2 regions of the Bacillus swezeyi genome follow, and region 1 is predicted to be linked to the other one. Evidence: riboswitches for the same ligand, from Rfam matches in the RefSeq annotation. Region 1 holds a riboswitch; the other holds the start of a gene.
What was found. A riboswitch is a leader RNA that binds a small molecule or an ion and turns the genes downstream of it on or off. The one in region 1 is predicted to bind lysine.
Positions count from the first base shown of each region.

Region 2: it holds a riboswitch for lysine, as region 1 does, so the genes downstream of both, RBH91_RS15935 (aspartate kinase) here and RBH91_RS18520 (amino acid permease) in region 1, are expected to answer to the same signal.

Region 1 covers NZ_CP133085.1:3,699,690-3,707,763, forward strand. Annotated here, with positions in the region: gene RBH91_RS18505 (ABC transporter ATP-binding protein) at 131-943, opposite strand; gene RBH91_RS18510 (FecCD family ABC transporter permease) at 962-1,945, opposite strand; gene RBH91_RS18515 (FecCD family ABC transporter permease) at 1,981-3,045, opposite strand; gene RBH91_RS18520 (amino acid permease) at 3,198-4,604, opposite strand; lysine riboswitch at 4,717-4,893, opposite strand; gene sspJ (small acid-soluble spore protein SspJ) at 5,066-5,209, opposite strand; gene RBH91_RS18530 (metal-dependent hydrolase) at 5,437-5,907, shown strand; gene RBH91_RS18535 (LTA synthase family protein) at 6,010-7,869, shown strand; gene RBH91_RS18540 (MDR family MFS transporter) at 8,071-8,074, shown strand, end outside.
Region 2 covers NZ_CP133085.1:3,213,705-3,221,778, reverse strand. Annotated here, with positions in the region: gene RBH91_RS15965 (fatty acid metabolism transcriptional regulator FadR) at 1-347, shown strand, start outside; gene RBH91_RS15960 (enoyl-CoA hydratase) at 350-1,126, shown strand; gene RBH91_RS15955 (electron transfer flavoprotein subunit beta/FixA family protein) at 1,158-1,931, shown strand; gene RBH91_RS15950 (electron transfer flavoprotein subunit alpha/FixB family protein) at 1,980-2,957, shown strand; gene trxA (thioredoxin) at 3,168-3,482, shown strand; gene uvrC (excinuclease ABC subunit UvrC) at 3,643-5,415, shown strand; lysine riboswitch at 5,480-5,662, shown strand; gene RBH91_RS15935 (aspartate kinase) at 5,805-7,037, shown strand; gene RBH91_RS15930 (site-2 protease family protein) at 7,156-8,074, shown strand, end outside.

The sequences.
Region 1 (8,074 bases):
CATCTTACCATCTATCCTATCTATATCGGCGGCCGTTTTCATATTTTAAAGTAAAAATAAACTTTTTTAGAAATCATTTAATCGACTGTATAAAAAATGGAACAAAAAACAGACACCTTATCGATGTCTGTCAGCCGGTTGCCAGCCTCGAGCCCTCTTCTTTTTTCAAAAGGTCATAAGTCAGACATACCGGTTTGCCTGTGCGCGGATCTGATACGATCTCCGCGTCAATTTGAAAAACCTTTTTCAATACCTCAGATGTCATCACGTCATGCGGCGCTCCCTCTTTAATAATCGCGCCTTTGTTCAATGCCACCATATGATGGGCAAAACGGGCTGCATGGTTCAGATCGTGGATGACCATCAAAATCGTTCTGCCTTCTTCTTTATTCAGTTTCTCCAAAAGTGTAAGAATTTCAAGCTGATGCGCCAAATCTAAATAAGTTGTCGGTTCATCAAGCAAAAGCAGCTCGGTCTCCTGAGCAAGAGCCATCGCAATCCAGACGCGCTGGCGCTGTCCTCCGGAAAGAGCTTCAATCGGCCGTTCATAAAACGGCTGCATTCCCGTGACCTGAAGCGACCATTCGATGATGCGGCGGTCATCGGCCGTCAGTCTGCCCATGCCTTTTTGGTGCGGAAAGCGGCCGTATGATACAAGTTCATAGACGGTAAGCCCTCCGGGTGCTTCAGGCGTTTGCGGAAGGATGGCCATTTGTTTGGCGATCTCTTTCGTTGACATTTGATGGATCGCCTGGCCGTTCAAATAAACGGCGCCCGTTTTCGAACGCTGTAATCTCGCCATCGTCTTTAAGATCGTTGATTTGCCGCAGCCGTTCGGACCGATCATGGTCGTCACTTTTCCTTTTGGTATATTGAGATTTAAGTTTTCGACAATCGTCTGTTCGCCGTAGGCAATCCCCAGCTTGTTTGTAGAAAGAGACACCTTGCAATCTTCCCTTCTTTAATTTGTTTTCATCAGCAAATAGATAAAATACGGCGCTCCCAAAGCGGAAATGACAAGCCCTACGGGAATCTCCGAAGGTGCCAGAACCACCCTGCTGAGCAAATCAGCCAGCAGAAAAAGCAATGCACCGGTCAGAGCCGACGCAGGTATCAACAGCTGATGCTTCGGCCCGACAAGTCTTCTCGCGATATGCGGGGCAACCAGACCGAGAAAGGTGATGTTGCCCCCTGCTGCCACACAGGCGCCGCTTAGGGCAGCTGCTGCCAACAACAGTATGCGCCGCTCTTTTTCAACAGCTGTTCCAAGGCCTTGAGCAATCTGATCACCGAGGTTCAGTACATTTAAATAGCGCGCTTTATAGAGGATAAAAGGAATAAGCACGACAATCCACGGCAGGGTCGCTGAAACAGAGCTCCAATTTGAGCTCCAAATGCTTCCTGACAGCCAAACAGCCGCCTGCATAAAATCATTCGGGTCCATTTTCAGCTGCAGCATCAAGATGGCTGCGGCAAATGCCGCATTGACCCCGATTCCGACCAGCACGAGGCGGATGGGATCGAGCCCTTTTTTCCACGCCAGCAAATAAATCAGAATAACCGCAAAACCGGCCCCAAAAAATGCAAAAATCGGCAAGGAAAAAATCGTGCTTGTTTGCAGACCGTCGATTGAGCCTTGGAAAAAGAAGATGAACAGCACAACGGCAAAGCCCGCACCGGCATTGATTCCCAGTATCCCCGGGTCCGCCAGGTCGTTTTGAGATACACCCTGCCAGACGGCGCCTGCTATAGCGACCCCTGCGCCGATCAGCATGGCAAGCACCATGCGGGGCAGACGGAATTCAAAAAGCACCAGCTCATCTTGCGGTGTACCAAAGCCGAATAATGTTTTCAACGCATCAAGCGGAGCGATTCGTATTTCTCCCGTATTCATGCTGAGCAAGAATACCGCGATCGTCAGCACAGCCATGATCAGCATGACCATTGCTGCCCGGCTGCTTTTTTTCTTAATCGCCTCCATTAGAGCCCCCTCCTTTCCCGGCGGGCCAAATAGAGGAAGAATGGCACACCGACGAGCGCTGTAACCGCGCCGACAGGTGTTTCAAATGGAGGGTTGATCATCCGTGCCGCTATATCTGCATAAATGAGGAGCACGGCCCCCAACACAGCTGAACAAGGTATAATCCAGCGATAATCCACTCCGACTAAAAAGCGGGTGATATGGGGAATGATCAGACCGATGAAACCTATGGCTCCAGCTGCAGATACAGCTGCACCAGTCAGCAAAACAACGGAAATGATTCCGATCGTTTTGACTGTTTTTGTATATTGGCCAAGCCCTTTTGCCAATTCTTCCCCCAGGCTTAACACCGTAATCGAACGGGCGATGAAAAAGACAAGCGTCATGCCGAGCGCTGCTGCCGGAAGCAAAAGCTGGATGCTCAGCCATTTCATGCCCGCAATACCGCCGGCATACCAAAAGCTCATATCGCGCGCCACATCGAAGTGGATCGCAATGCTTGAGGAGATTGCGCTCAGGAAAGTTCCCACAGCCGTTCCCGCCAAAGCCAGCTTCACCGGAGAAAGGCCTCCTCTTGAAAACATCCCGACCGCAAAAACGATCGCGGCTCCAAAGCCTGCGCCGGCAAATGACCATATCATCAGACCGATCGATGAAATCCCTGGAAAAAAGGCAAAAGCGATGGCGATAGCAAAGGTTGACCCTTGTGTTACACTCATAATTTCCGGAGATGCAAGCGGGTTTCTCGTCATGCCCTGCATAATCGCGCCGGAGACGGCCAGACAGGCGCCGACGAGAGCCGCGCTGACCGTTCTTGGCAGCCTCAGCTCCTGTATAATTTGATGGGTCGTCATTTTCTCATTAAAATGAAAAAGCGCGTCCCAAACAGTGCCGAGTTTGATATCTGCCGCACCAAGCGCAATCGACAATGCCGCGCCAAAAAGCAAAAGCATCATCCCGGCCGCAAGGACAAAAACCGCTCCAAGGGGACGGCTAACCGGACGCTGTTCATTGTCCTGCTCATCCCCGCTGTTGATATGACGTATGTTTCTGTATGACCCCAATCGATGACATTCCTTTCATTCGATTTGCAATCGATAACGATTATCATTTTCATTCTATAGTATAACAGCCTTAAGCAAAATTTTTAATAAAAAATTTCGCTGAAATAAAAAAAGCAGCCGGTCTTCCACTGAAGATCCGGCTGGCCTGAAGCTTATGAAGCCTGATTTTGGCTGAACTTTTTATAGACGAACGGATAGATCGCAAGACCGACAAAAAACAGCCCGATTCCTAAAATAAAAGTGGTCCAGTCGGAAGTACCCGAAACAATCACCCATAAAGAATACGCAAGGGCGGCCAATGCGATGATACCGTCTCCTGTTCGCGATCCTTTCAGCTCATCATATGTGTCGCCTTTGAGGATCAGCTTCAAGCTGAAAATAGCAGCCACGAGATAAGGAACAAGGTAAGCAAGCGTCGCCGACGTTGTTAAAAACGTGAAGGCTTGACTGATCGTTCCCGAAATCGTTGAGAAGATAAAAATCTGTGACATCAGATTGGTGACGAGCAGAGAATTGACCGGGCTTCCTTTTTTGTTCGTTTTCGCAAAGAACGCGGGAAAATCGCCGGCCTTTGCTGCCTGATATGGAACCTCGGAACCGATCAAAATCCAGCCGAGCATAGAGCCGAACAAGGAAATGATCGCCAAAACCGCCATCACCACGCTGCCAAAGCCTCCGATAATCGCATGCAGCACATCAACGAACGGTTTATCTGAAGCCTGCAGCTGATCATGCGGGATGATCCCCATCGTAATTAAAGTAATGATCATATAAATGCTGAGGGCAATCAACAGCCCGGTAATCGTCGCACGTTTGACATCCCTCTGAGAGGATGCGCGCCCTGACAGGATAACGGCCGACTCGATGCCGACAAACGCCCACAGGGTTGAAATCGCTGCATTGTGAACCTGTCCTCCGAGTCCTAGGCTTTTGCCTTCTGATTCAATGGGAAAATAAAATGATTCAAATAAAGACACCTGAAAAACGAATAATCCAGCAACAATAAACAGGACGAATCCAAGCACTTTAGAAAAGGTTGTCAAAAAGTTAAGCTTTCCGGCTCCGTTTATACTAGAGACAAGGATAAAATGCGTGCCCCACAATAAAATCGTACAAACGATAAACGTCAAAAGCTGTCCAAGTGAAACGGAATGGCCGCCAAGTTCAAACAGCTCACGTCCGTCAGTTAAAATCGGCAGGAAAGTTGTCAAATAGCCGGCAAGGCTCGTGATGATGGCCACATTGCTGATCCAGCTTGCCACCCAGTAGCCCCACACCATTGTAAAGCCCGCAGCATTTCCTTTTTTACGATCTGAGAATAAGGCTCTTGCATAGCTTTGCGGCCCCGCTTTAAGATCTGGACGGCGAATCGATAAATGTCCGAATACAAGGGCGATCATTAACACGCCCGCACCCGTCACAAGCCATGCCGCCGTTACGCCGAACGGGCTCGCCGTCTGGGCGAGTGTGCTTGGGAGCATAAAAATTCCCGAGCCGACCATATTGCCGACAACAAATGCCGTAAGAAGCCAGAAGCCCCATTTTTTTGTCTGTTCCATAAGATTTAACCTCCGAGCATTTTATAAAAAATATGCCGGACCAGACCGTGAGATCATTTAAAATAAAAAAAGCATGAACAAAAGTCCATGCTAAATTAACATACACTCTTGATCCCCGGATAGCCCTCCGCGGGAAAACCCGCGGCAGTCCTGCACTTATTCAATGCAGGCCCAGCATAAAGAATGAATGGCTTCCTTATGCTTCGGCGCTGATGCCTTTTACACATGATCATAGACCCCATCGGCCTCACACGTGTGACTCATCATCCGCGCAACCTCTACCTCACTAGAGTTAAGAGTGAGGATTTATCACATATTCACTCCCGAAGGTTACCAGAGAAATATTGATCTGTCAAAGGGAAGTGATGGAAATCCGGATCAGCATGCTTTTGTGAATAGAAAAGGCCGCCTTTAGCGGCAGCCTTGGCGGATAGAATCAATTTCCATCCATCTATAGACGATTATCGGTTATTTTTCTTTTTGTTGACGGCCTCTTGCAGAGGATCTCCTTTTAACGCTGCACCTGCGTCTTGAAGCGCCCCTTGAATGGCACTTTGGTCTTTGGCTTTGCTTTTTCCTCTGTCTTTATTGAAGAGAAAACCCAAATGAATCACCTCTTTAATCATGTGATACAATGTTAATTTGGCTTTTCATTTAAAAATTATTCAAGATATCAATAAAAAGCTTTTTATACCGGCATCTTTTTAGATTATTCTGCTGAAAAAATTCAAAAAAGACGGCCTAAAGTTGTCAGAATCAGTCTTGATGGCCATTAGATCTCTTGATATAGTTTTCTTTAGGAATTTGTTATAGGTCTTAAAGGAGAAGCGATATGACAGGAAAAACACACATCATGGGGGGAGTCGCTTCTTGTACGGCTGTCGCTTATTTTTATGGATATGATCCAATATTGATGACGGCTTCGGGTACTCTTGGAGCATTAATACCGGATATTTGCCATACGAAAAGCAAAATAGGCAGGAGGCTTCCGATTTTATCAACACTGATCAGCTCCATTTTTGGACATCGGACATTTACACACAGCCTGCTCTTTTTGCTGCTTACCGCATTTGCAGCGCATTTATATTTAACTGATCAGAGCATACTTGTCGGACTGATGGCGGGAATGGCCAGCCATTTGCTCCTTGATGCAGGTACGACAAACGGTATCAAGCTTTTCTTTCCGTCCTCCATCAAGTTCCGCCTTCCGCTTTATATCAAGACGGGCGGGAAGGCCGAACAGGCTGTCTTGGCAGCCCTCACCATTCTTTCGTGTTATTTTATAGCCGGTTTAATGGCTTGAATTTCACGGTGTAATTGATTTGCCAGCCGAAGCTTTTTTTAGTAGTTTAAACTTAAAGTGTTTTATTGCGGGGCTTGATTATATGTGAGGAGCTATTGATAAATGAAGGAACAATTTTTCAAAAAGCAATGGTTTTTATGCTTATCGATTTTTTTCATGTGGATGAAAACATATTTCATTTACAAAATTGGATTCGATTTACAGATTGACAACTGGCTTCAGGAACTGATTCTGTTTTTAAACCCGCTTAGCTTTCTCATCCCTGTATTTGGCATCACCCTCTATTTCCGCGAAAAAACACAGCGCCTGTTTTTAATCGGGGCGAATGTTATACTGACGGGCGTTCTAATCTCAAACAGCATTTTTTATGGTTTCTATATTGATTTCATAACGATCCCCGTGTTGTTTCAAGCCAAAAACCTCGGGGGGCTTGGAAGCAGTTTTCAGGAACTGTTCGATCCGATGTTCATCGCTCTATTCTTTGATTTGGCGCTGCTCATTTGGCTGGCAAAAACCCGCAGAAGAACGGGGATCAAGCCATCTCCGAGAGCCGTCAAGATCTATTATATGGCAGCTGTCGGGATGACGCTTTTTAACATTGCTTTATCAGAACTTGAACAGCCAAGATTTTTAACTTATTCATATGACCGGGAAGTACTGGTGAAAAATATCGGGCTCTATCAATTTCATTTCCTTGACGGCATTTCACAAACATTTAATTTAACGCAAAAAGCGGTTGCCGATGAAAACAGCCTGGCGACGATCGAAAATTATACGAATGCCGACTACAGCAAGCCGAATCAGGATATGTTCGGGATCGCTAAAGGCCGAAACGTCATTTTTGTAACGCTTGAATCAACCCAGAACTTCGTCATTCATGAGAAAGTAAACGGGGAAGACATTACACCGTTTATGAATGATCTCATAAAAAAAAGCTATTATTTCGACCATTTTTATCAGCAGACAGAACAGGGTAAAACATCCGATTCTGAATTTATCGTCGCCAACTCGCTCTATCCTTCTTTGAGCGGTTCGGTATTTTTCACAAAAAGTGAGAATGAGTACAATTCAATGTATAAAACACTGGCGAAACATGACTACACCTCATCCGTTTTTCACGCCAATCATAAGAAATTCTGGAACAGGGACGTCATGTACAAATCTCTTGGAATTGACAGCTTTTTTGATGTCGAGCATTTCAATGTAACGCCTGAAAATTCAACCGGCTGGGGGCTGAAAGATGAGGAGTTTTTAAACCAGTCGGCCGATCTGATGAAGGATCTGCCACAGCCGTTTTACAGCAGCCTGATTACATTGACGAATCATTTTCCGTTTCAAATTGATGACAAGGATCAGCTGATTGATGAATATGATTCAGATAGTGAGGTTTTAAACCGTTATGTTACAACTGTCCGTTATCAAGATGAATCATTGAAACATTTCTTCGCGAAGCTGAAAGCAAACGGGCTCTATGATCAATCGGTCATCGTCCTGATGGGAGACCACTACGGAATTTCTGAAGCACACAATGAGGCTCTTGCACAGTTTTTAGGAAAAGAGGAAATGACTCCGTATGATACCGTCCAGCTCCAGCGGGTTCCGCTGATCATCCACATTCCGGGCATCACGGACAAAGACCCGCAAACGATATCTGATACGAGCGGACAAATGGATGTCAAACCGACATTGCTTCACCTGCTCGGAATTGATACAAAAGGCATGGTCCATTTCGGCAATGACCTTTTTTCTAAAGAGAGAATGCCTTTTGCCGTCTTAAGAAACGGAAGCTTTATCACCGATGACTATATTTACACGAAAAATATTTGCTACAGGCAAAAAACCGGAGAGATCATTGAAGATGCCAAGGGTAAATGCGGTCCTTTTGAAGAAAAAGCAAATGAGGAGCTTTCCCTGTCCGATAAAATCATCAATGGAGATTTGCTGAGATTTTATAAAAAATAGTGCGTTCCCCCTTAAAGCCGGCTCGCGCGCCCGCTTTAAGGGGCTGTTTAAATTGGGTGACGGATGGGTATTATATACCGAATATTTGAAATGAACTTGCGGTTTTGGAGCTCCTTCGTTACCCTGAAAAAGCAAGGATATTTCGAGTAGCGATTATTTCATAAAGTGTTATAAAAATATGATGATTAAGAAGGTTTTAAAATGA
Region 2 (8,074 bases), 490 kb from region 1:
TGTTCATCAAAAAACACTTTGAACTGCTTAGCAGCGACCCGCATCTGGCGATTGTGACCCAGCTTGAGCTGAGGCAGTCGCACCGCGAGCTGCGGCTGAAAATCAATGAGATTCTCAAAGGCTACTTAACGATTTTGGAGGACATCATCACAGAAGGAAAGGAAGCAGGGGAATTTAAAAGCGCGCTCGATGTCCGCTTGGCGAAGCAGATGATTTTCGGCACAGTGGACGAGACGGTGACAACCTGGGTGATGAATGATCAAAAATATGATCTGCCTCAGCTGGCAGACAGCATTCATGAACTGCTGATACATGGTTTCAGCCAACTGAAGAAAGAGGAGGAATAGACGTGGGAACATTACGGAAATCCAAAGACGGCCATGTCGCTGTCATCACGATTCAGCATCCGCCGGCAAATGCGCTTTCAACACAAGTCCTTGAAGATCTTTCGGCCTGCCTTGATGAGCTTGCCGAGGATCAGCAGGTAAGAAGCATTGTCATTCATGGAGAAGGGAGATTTTTTTCAGCGGGCGCAGATATTAAGGAATTCACTTCATTGATGGATGGATCTGATTATGCCGGTCTCGCTGATAAAGGCCAGCAAATATTTGAAAAAGTAGAGTCTTTTCCAAAGCCGATCATTGCCGCCATCCACGGGGCTGCTCTTGGAGGCGGTCTTGAGCTGGCGATGGCTTGCCACATCCGGATTGCCGAAGAAAACGCAAAACTCGGCCTTCCCGAACTGAACCTCGGCATCATTCCGGGTTTTGCTGGTACACAGCGTCTTCCGAAATATGTGGGGACGGCTAAAGCTCTTGAGATGATCGGAACATCTGAACCGATCTCCGGAAAAGAAGCCTTTGAATACGGTCTTGTCACCATTTTGGCGGCGGATGAGGATCAAGTGCTGCAGAAGGGAAAAGAGCTGGCTCATAAATTTGCGGAAAAAAGCCCGCAGACACTTGCCTTTGTTATTGAGCTTTTGAACTCCGGTAAAGTCTATTCTTATGAAGGCAGCCTGAAGCTTGAAGGCAAGCACTTCGGTGAAGTGTTCCAATCTGAAGATGCAAAGGAAGGGATTCAAGCCTTTCTTGAGAAGCGGAAGCCGCATTTTAAAGGGAATTAACAAGCGTGAAAACAAAGGGGATGAAAAGAACATGAACATATATGTCTTGATGAAACGCACGTTTGACACAGAGGAAAAAATTCAGATTGAACAAGGGGAAATCAGCACGGACGGGGCGGAATTCATCATCAATCCGTACGATGAATACGCGATTGAAGAAGCGCTTCAATTAAAGGAGAAGCACGGCGGAGAGATTACGGTTGTCACAGTCGGTGAAGAAGAATCTGAAAAAGAGCTCAGGACGGCGCTTGCGATGGGGTGCGACAAAGCCGTTTTGATCAATATCGAAGACGATCTGGAAGAGGCTGATCAATACACGGCTTCATCCATTCTTTACCACTATTTAAAAGACAGGGAATACGACATCATTCTCGGCGGCAATGTGGCGATCGACGGGGGCTCTGGACAAGTGGCGCCGCGTCTGGCTGAACTGCTCGGCATTCCATGCATCACAACGATTACAAAGCTGACTGTAGACGGCAGAGATGTTGAAGCGGAACGAGATGCAGAAGGCGATCTTGAAGTGATCCAAACCGTTCTGCCGATCGCCGCCACCGCCCAGCAGGGATTAAATGAGCCCCGCTACCCTTCTCTTCCGGGAATCATGAAGGCGAAGAAAAAGCCGCTTGAAGAACTGGAGCTGGACGATCTGGATATAGACGAGGATGATGTAGCCGCGAAAACAAAAACAATTGAGCGGTTCCTGCCTCCGAAAAAAGAAGCCGGAAAAATCCTAGAAGGAGAGCCGGAACAGCAGGCATCAGACCTCGTTTCACTGCTGAGAAGCGAAGCAAAGGTCATTTGAAGCAAGGGGAGAATCAACACGGTCATTAAAATACAGGGGGAAAAGGATATGAGCAAAAAAGTTTTCGTACTGGGAGAATGCCGGGACGGTTCATTAAGAAATGTAACTTTTGAAGCGATCGCCGCTGGAAAAACGATTGCCGAAGGGGGAGAGGTCATTGGAGTCCTTTTCGGTGAAAGCGTTTCAAATAAGGCCGCTGAGCTGATTCATTATGGCGCCGATCAAGTGCGGACCGCCGAAGACCCGCTTCTGAAAAACTATACATCTGACGGTTTCGTCCAAGCATTTCTGCCGATACTTGAAAGCGAAAGCCCGGATGTAGTCATTTTCGGACATACGTCAATGGGAAAAGACTTATCTCCAAAGCTGGCAGCCCGTTTGGGAACAGGGTTGATTTCCGATGCGATCGATGTCAGTGTGACAGGCGGAAATATTGTGTTTACAAGACCGATCTACTCTGGAAAAGCGTTCGAACGGATCATCTCTGAAGATGAACTGATTTTCGCAACGATCAGACCGAATAATATTGCACCGCTTGCCAAAGATGAAACACGGACTGGAACGGTGGAAAAGATCGAGGTCGATATTCAGGACATCAGAACGGTGATCAAGGATGTCGTCAAAAAAACGTCTGAAGGCGTCGACTTGTCAGAAGCGAAAATCATCGTTGCCGGAGGACGCGGCGTGAAAAGCGAAGACGGATTCAAGCCGCTTCAGGAACTTGCCGATGTGCTCGGCGGTGCAGTAGGAGCTTCAAGGGGAGCTTGTGATGCCGATTACTGCGACTACTCGCTGCAAATCGGGCAGACCGGAAAGGTCGTCACACCCGAACTTTATATTGCCTGCGGCATTTCAGGTGCGATTCAGCATCTCGCTGGGATGTCAAACAGCAAAATCATCGTCGCCATTAACAAAGATCCGGAAGCTGACATTTTCAAAATTGCCGACTACGGCATCGTCGGAGATTTGTTTGAGGTCGTCCCGCTGCTGACAGAAGAATTTAAAAAGCTGAGTGTCAACACTTGAAAAAAAGCCGGCCTGATCGCCGGCTTTTTTAATCGGCACATTTAGTTGGAGCAGCAAATAAAATGGGGTATGTGCCCTGCTCATGGGCGATACATTCGATGTGTAAAACACTGCAAGATAGGGAAACGTATACTCAAGCATTATGTTAGCGTGAACCAAAGGGAGATGCTATACTAAAAAGCATAATTTCACAATTGGAGGAATGAAAGAATGGCTATCGTAAAAGCAACTGATCAAACATTTTCAAATGAAACAAGCGAAGGCGTAGTTATTGCCGACTTTTGGGCTCCTTGGTGCGGACCTTGCAAAATGATTGCGCCTGTTCTAGAAGAGCTGGATCAAGAAATGGGAGACAAATTGAAAATCGTCAAAATTGATGTTGACGAAAACCAAGAAACTGCCGGCAAATACGGTGTGATGAGCATCCCGACTTTACTCATACTAAAAGACGGTGAAGTGGTTGAAACATCTGTCGGGTTCAAACCGAAAGAAGCGCTTGAAGAACTAGTCAACAAGCATTTGTAAAATAGAGACCGAGTAAAGGGCGATTCCAGAGGGATCGCTTTTTTCTTACAAAAACAGCGTATTCTAATAGCCTAAGGGACACCTTCAATTGTGGAGAACATGTGGTCGGTCATGGTAAACTGTAAATATGGAAAAACGCCGAAACAAGGAAGGATTTTTGATGAACAAAAAAATCAAAGAAAAGCTTGCCCTTCTGCCTGATCAGCCGGGCTGCTACTTGATGAAAGACAGGCAGGAGACCGTGATCTACGTCGGGAAAGCAAAAATATTAAAAAACCGGGTCCGCTCCTATTTCAGCGGCTCCCATGATGCAAAAACACAGCGGCTTGTCAGCGAAATCGAAGACTTTGAATACATTGTCACATCCTCGAATATCGAAGCGCTGATTCTTGAAATGAATTTAATCAAAAAGTATGACCCTAAATATAATGTGATGCTGAAAGACGATAAAAGCTATCCGTTTATCAAAATCACGAATGAGCGGCATCCGAAGCTGATCGTCACGCGGAATGTCAAAAAAGACAAAGGCCGCTATTTCGGCCCGTATCCGAACGTCCAGGCCGCAAGGGAGACGAAAAAGCTGCTAGACCGTCTGTATCCGCTCAGAAAATGCGCAAAGCTGCCCGACCGCGTCTGTCTGTACTATCACCTCGGGCAATGTCTGGCACCATGCGTCTATGATGTATCTGAGGAGACAAACAGACAGCTCACCGAAGAAATCACCCGCTTTTTAAAAGGCGGCTACAACGAAGTCAAGAAAGAGCTTGAAGCCAAAATGCTCGAAGCTTCTGAAAATCTTCAGTTTGAAAGAGCGAAGGAATACCGCGATCAGATTGCCCATATCGAGTCAACGATGGAAAAGCAGAAAATGACGATGAACGATATGCTCGACCGCGATGTATTTGCTTACTCGTATGACAAAGGCTGGATGTGCATTCAGGTCTTTTTTATCAGGCAAGGGAAGCTCATTGAAAGAGATGTCAGCTTGTTTCCTCTATACAGGGAAGCGGATGAAGAATTTTTGACATTCATGGGTCAATTCTATTCGAAAAACAATCACTTCCTTCCAAAAGAAATTTTGGTGCCGGACAGCGTTGACAAAGAGATGATTGAGGAGCTCCTGGACGTGAAAGTCCGCCAGCCGAAAAGGGGAGCGAAGAAAGACCTGCTTCTCCTTGCCCATAAAAACGCAAAGCTCGCTTTGAAAGAGAAGTTTTCACTCATCGAACGGGATGAGGAGCGGACGATCGGAGCGATTGAAAAGCTCGGCACAGCGCTGGGCATCTACACGCCGTACAAAATTGAAGCATTTGATAATTCAAATATTCAAGGAACGGACCCTGTATCGGCAATGGTTGTATTTCTCGATGGAAAGCCGCATAAAAAAGAGTACCGGAAATATAAGATCAAGACAGTAGCGGGACCGGACGACTACGGTTCAATGCGCGAAGTCATCAGAAGAAGATATACGAGGGTGCTGAAAGACAATCTGCCGCTTCCAGACTTGATTTTGATCGACGGAGGTAAAGGCCAGGTTTCCGCTGCCGTCGATGTGCTGGAAAATGAGCTGAATCTCGATGTCCCGGTCGCCGGTTTGGTGAAAGATGACAAGCACAGAACATCGAACCTTTTGATCGGCGATCCGCTTGAGATCGTTCAACTTGAACGGAACAGCCAGGAATTTTATCTGCTACAGCGCATTCAGGATGAAGTGCACCGGTTTGCCATCAGCTTCCACAGGCAGCTGAGGGGAAAAAGCGCTTTTCAATCGGTGCTTGACGGCATTCCGGGCGTCGGTGAGCAGCGGAAAAAGATGCTTTTAAAACACTTCGGTTCTGTCAAAAAAATGAAGGAAGCGAGCGCTGAAGATATCCACAAGGCCGGGATTCCGTTGAAAACCGCGCAGCTGATTGCGGAGGCTTTAAAAAAATAATGTTGAATTTTTAAAAAGAATCTGATAGAATTTGTACTAATTTCATAATAAGATCGTGTGATATGGTGAAGATAGAGGTGCGAACTTCAACAGTAAGCTTTCGGAGAAAGATGGATTTCAAAGAAGAAAGCTGAAAGGGGAGCGTCGCCGAAGCGGGTAAAAATTCCATTCGTTTTATCTGCTGGCTTTACATTGAATAAATGTAAGGCTGTCAAGAAAATCATTTTCTTGGAGGGCTATCTCGTTGTTTAAGATCATCGGCATTTTTGTTGGTTAAAGCAATGAGGGAATTCTCTCATTGCTTTTTTGTATGCTAAAACCGTACAAGCCGCAGATCAAGCTTTCCTCTTCATACATAAACACGCACGAAAACAAAAAGGGTGGTATTGATGGGTCTCATCGTCCAAAAATTCGGCGGAACTTCCGTAGGGTCAGTGGAAAAAATAGTAAACGTTGCAAGCCGGGTCATCGAAGAAAAACAGCGGGGACATGACGTTGTCGTCGTCGTTTCTGCAATGGGAAAATCGACGGATTCCCTTGTCGCACTTGCCAAAGAAATGGCTGAACAGCCGAGCCGGCGGGAAATGGATATGCTGCTGACAACCGGAGAGCAGGTGACGATTTCTCTTTTAACAATGGGATTACAGGAAAAGGGATATGATGCGGTTTCCTATACAGGCTGGCAGGCCGGCATCCAAACCGAAAACATCCACGGCAATGCAAGGATTACCAATATTGAAACAGCAAAGCTGAAAGAGCGTCTGAAAGAAGGAAAAATCATTGTTGTCGCAGGATTTCAAGGTGTTACGGACGAAGGGGAAATCACAACGCTTGGCAGAGGCGGATCAGATACGACAGCCGTTGCCCTCGCCGCTGCACTGAAAGCCGATAAATGCGATATTTACACAGACGTGCCAGGGGTCTTCACAACAGATCCGCGCTATGTCAAAACCGCCAGAAAGCTTGAAGGAATCTCCTATGATGAAATGCTGGAGCTTGCCAATCTCGGAGCGGGCGTCCTGCATCCGAGAGCAGTTGAATTTGCAAAGAACTATCGGGTGCCTTTGGAAGTTCGTTCAAGCACGGAAAAAGAAGCGGGCACATTAATCGAGGAGGAATCATCCATGGAGCAGAATTTAATCGTAAGAGGAATTGCGTTTGAAGATCAAATTACACGCATCACAGTATGCGGCCTTTCCAGCGGCTTGACAACGCTGTCAACGATTTTCACAACGCTTGCCAAACAAAACATCAACGTCGACATCATCATTCAATCAGTGACAAGCATAAGTAAAACATCGATCTCATTCTCTGTGAAAACAGAAGATCTGCAAAGAACGGTGCAGGTCCTTGAAGAGTACAAAGACGCACTCGACTACGAACAGATTGAGACGGAAAACAGGCTTGCCAAAGTGTCGATCGTCGGCTCCGGCATGATTTCAAACCCGGGTGTGGCCGCTGAGATGTTTGCGGTTCTTGCCGAAAAAAACATCCAGGTTAAAATGGTGAGCACGTCAGAGATTAAAGTTTCCACCGTCATCAGTGAAAGCGATATGGTGAAAGCTGTGGAAGCATTGCATGATGCTTTTGAACTGTCGAAAATAAGCATGACTGCCAATTAAAAATCCTAGAGACATCTCTAGGATTTCTTTTTTTGTCTGAAGGAAGGAATTCAAGGATGTCAAATTTATGTTATCATTACCATAATGAGGAGCCAAAAGGAGAGAATAGAATCATATTATGATTGGATTCATACATACTATAGGTCCAGTGGCTGTAGCGATTATTGCCAGCATTGTTGTACACGAGCTGGGGCACGTCCTTTTCGGGTGCATCGTCAGGCATCATGTTCAATGGCTGGCAGTTGGGCCGTTTATCATATTTAGAAATGGGAAAATAACATGTCGATGGAAACACAAATATTTTGGAGGCGCAGTTTTTTTATACGGTGAATCCATTAAAAATAAAAAAACGTATCAAAAAGAAAAAGGAAAATCCGTTGTGAGCCTTTTGGGAGGCCCAATCACAAGTTTCTTGACGGGATTTGTCTTTCTGAACTTTGTACCTCATCATGAATACTCTTTATATTTTGGTATTTTCTCACTTTTAATAGGCGCTGTTACACTGCTATTTACAGATGGACCGCCTGCATTGCTCATTTTAACCAATAGGCTTTATGCAAAACTGCATTTTCTGAACGTGGAATTGCTGTCATATCAAACAGAGAAGCCATTTGATTTTTTGCTGAAGGAATTGGGAGAGCAGCTGCATAAAGTGAAGGCGGATTCGATTGAAAAAATGAGCCTGACTTCCTTGAGTGCGTTGTTTTTTTATTTATATTGTGCACAAATAGAGTTTGATATGAGCAGCCGCAAAAAACTTGAGATGTTTCAACATGTATTGAAAGAACTGGAAGACAAAGGGCTTGGCTCAATTAGAAATAAACAAAAAAGGTCTTTACTGAACGCAATTGTTTATTTAGAAGAAATGAATTTATTCATGGAAAATAACAAAGAAGCAGCAGCGAAGCTGTATTCAAAGCTGGCTGATAAAGAAGACAACCGTTTAAATGAGCTGAAACGAGGCGCCGTCATCAATCATGATGATAAGGCAAAAGAGCTCTATATCAGTGAATTAAATTCTGATATTTTTAACCGTC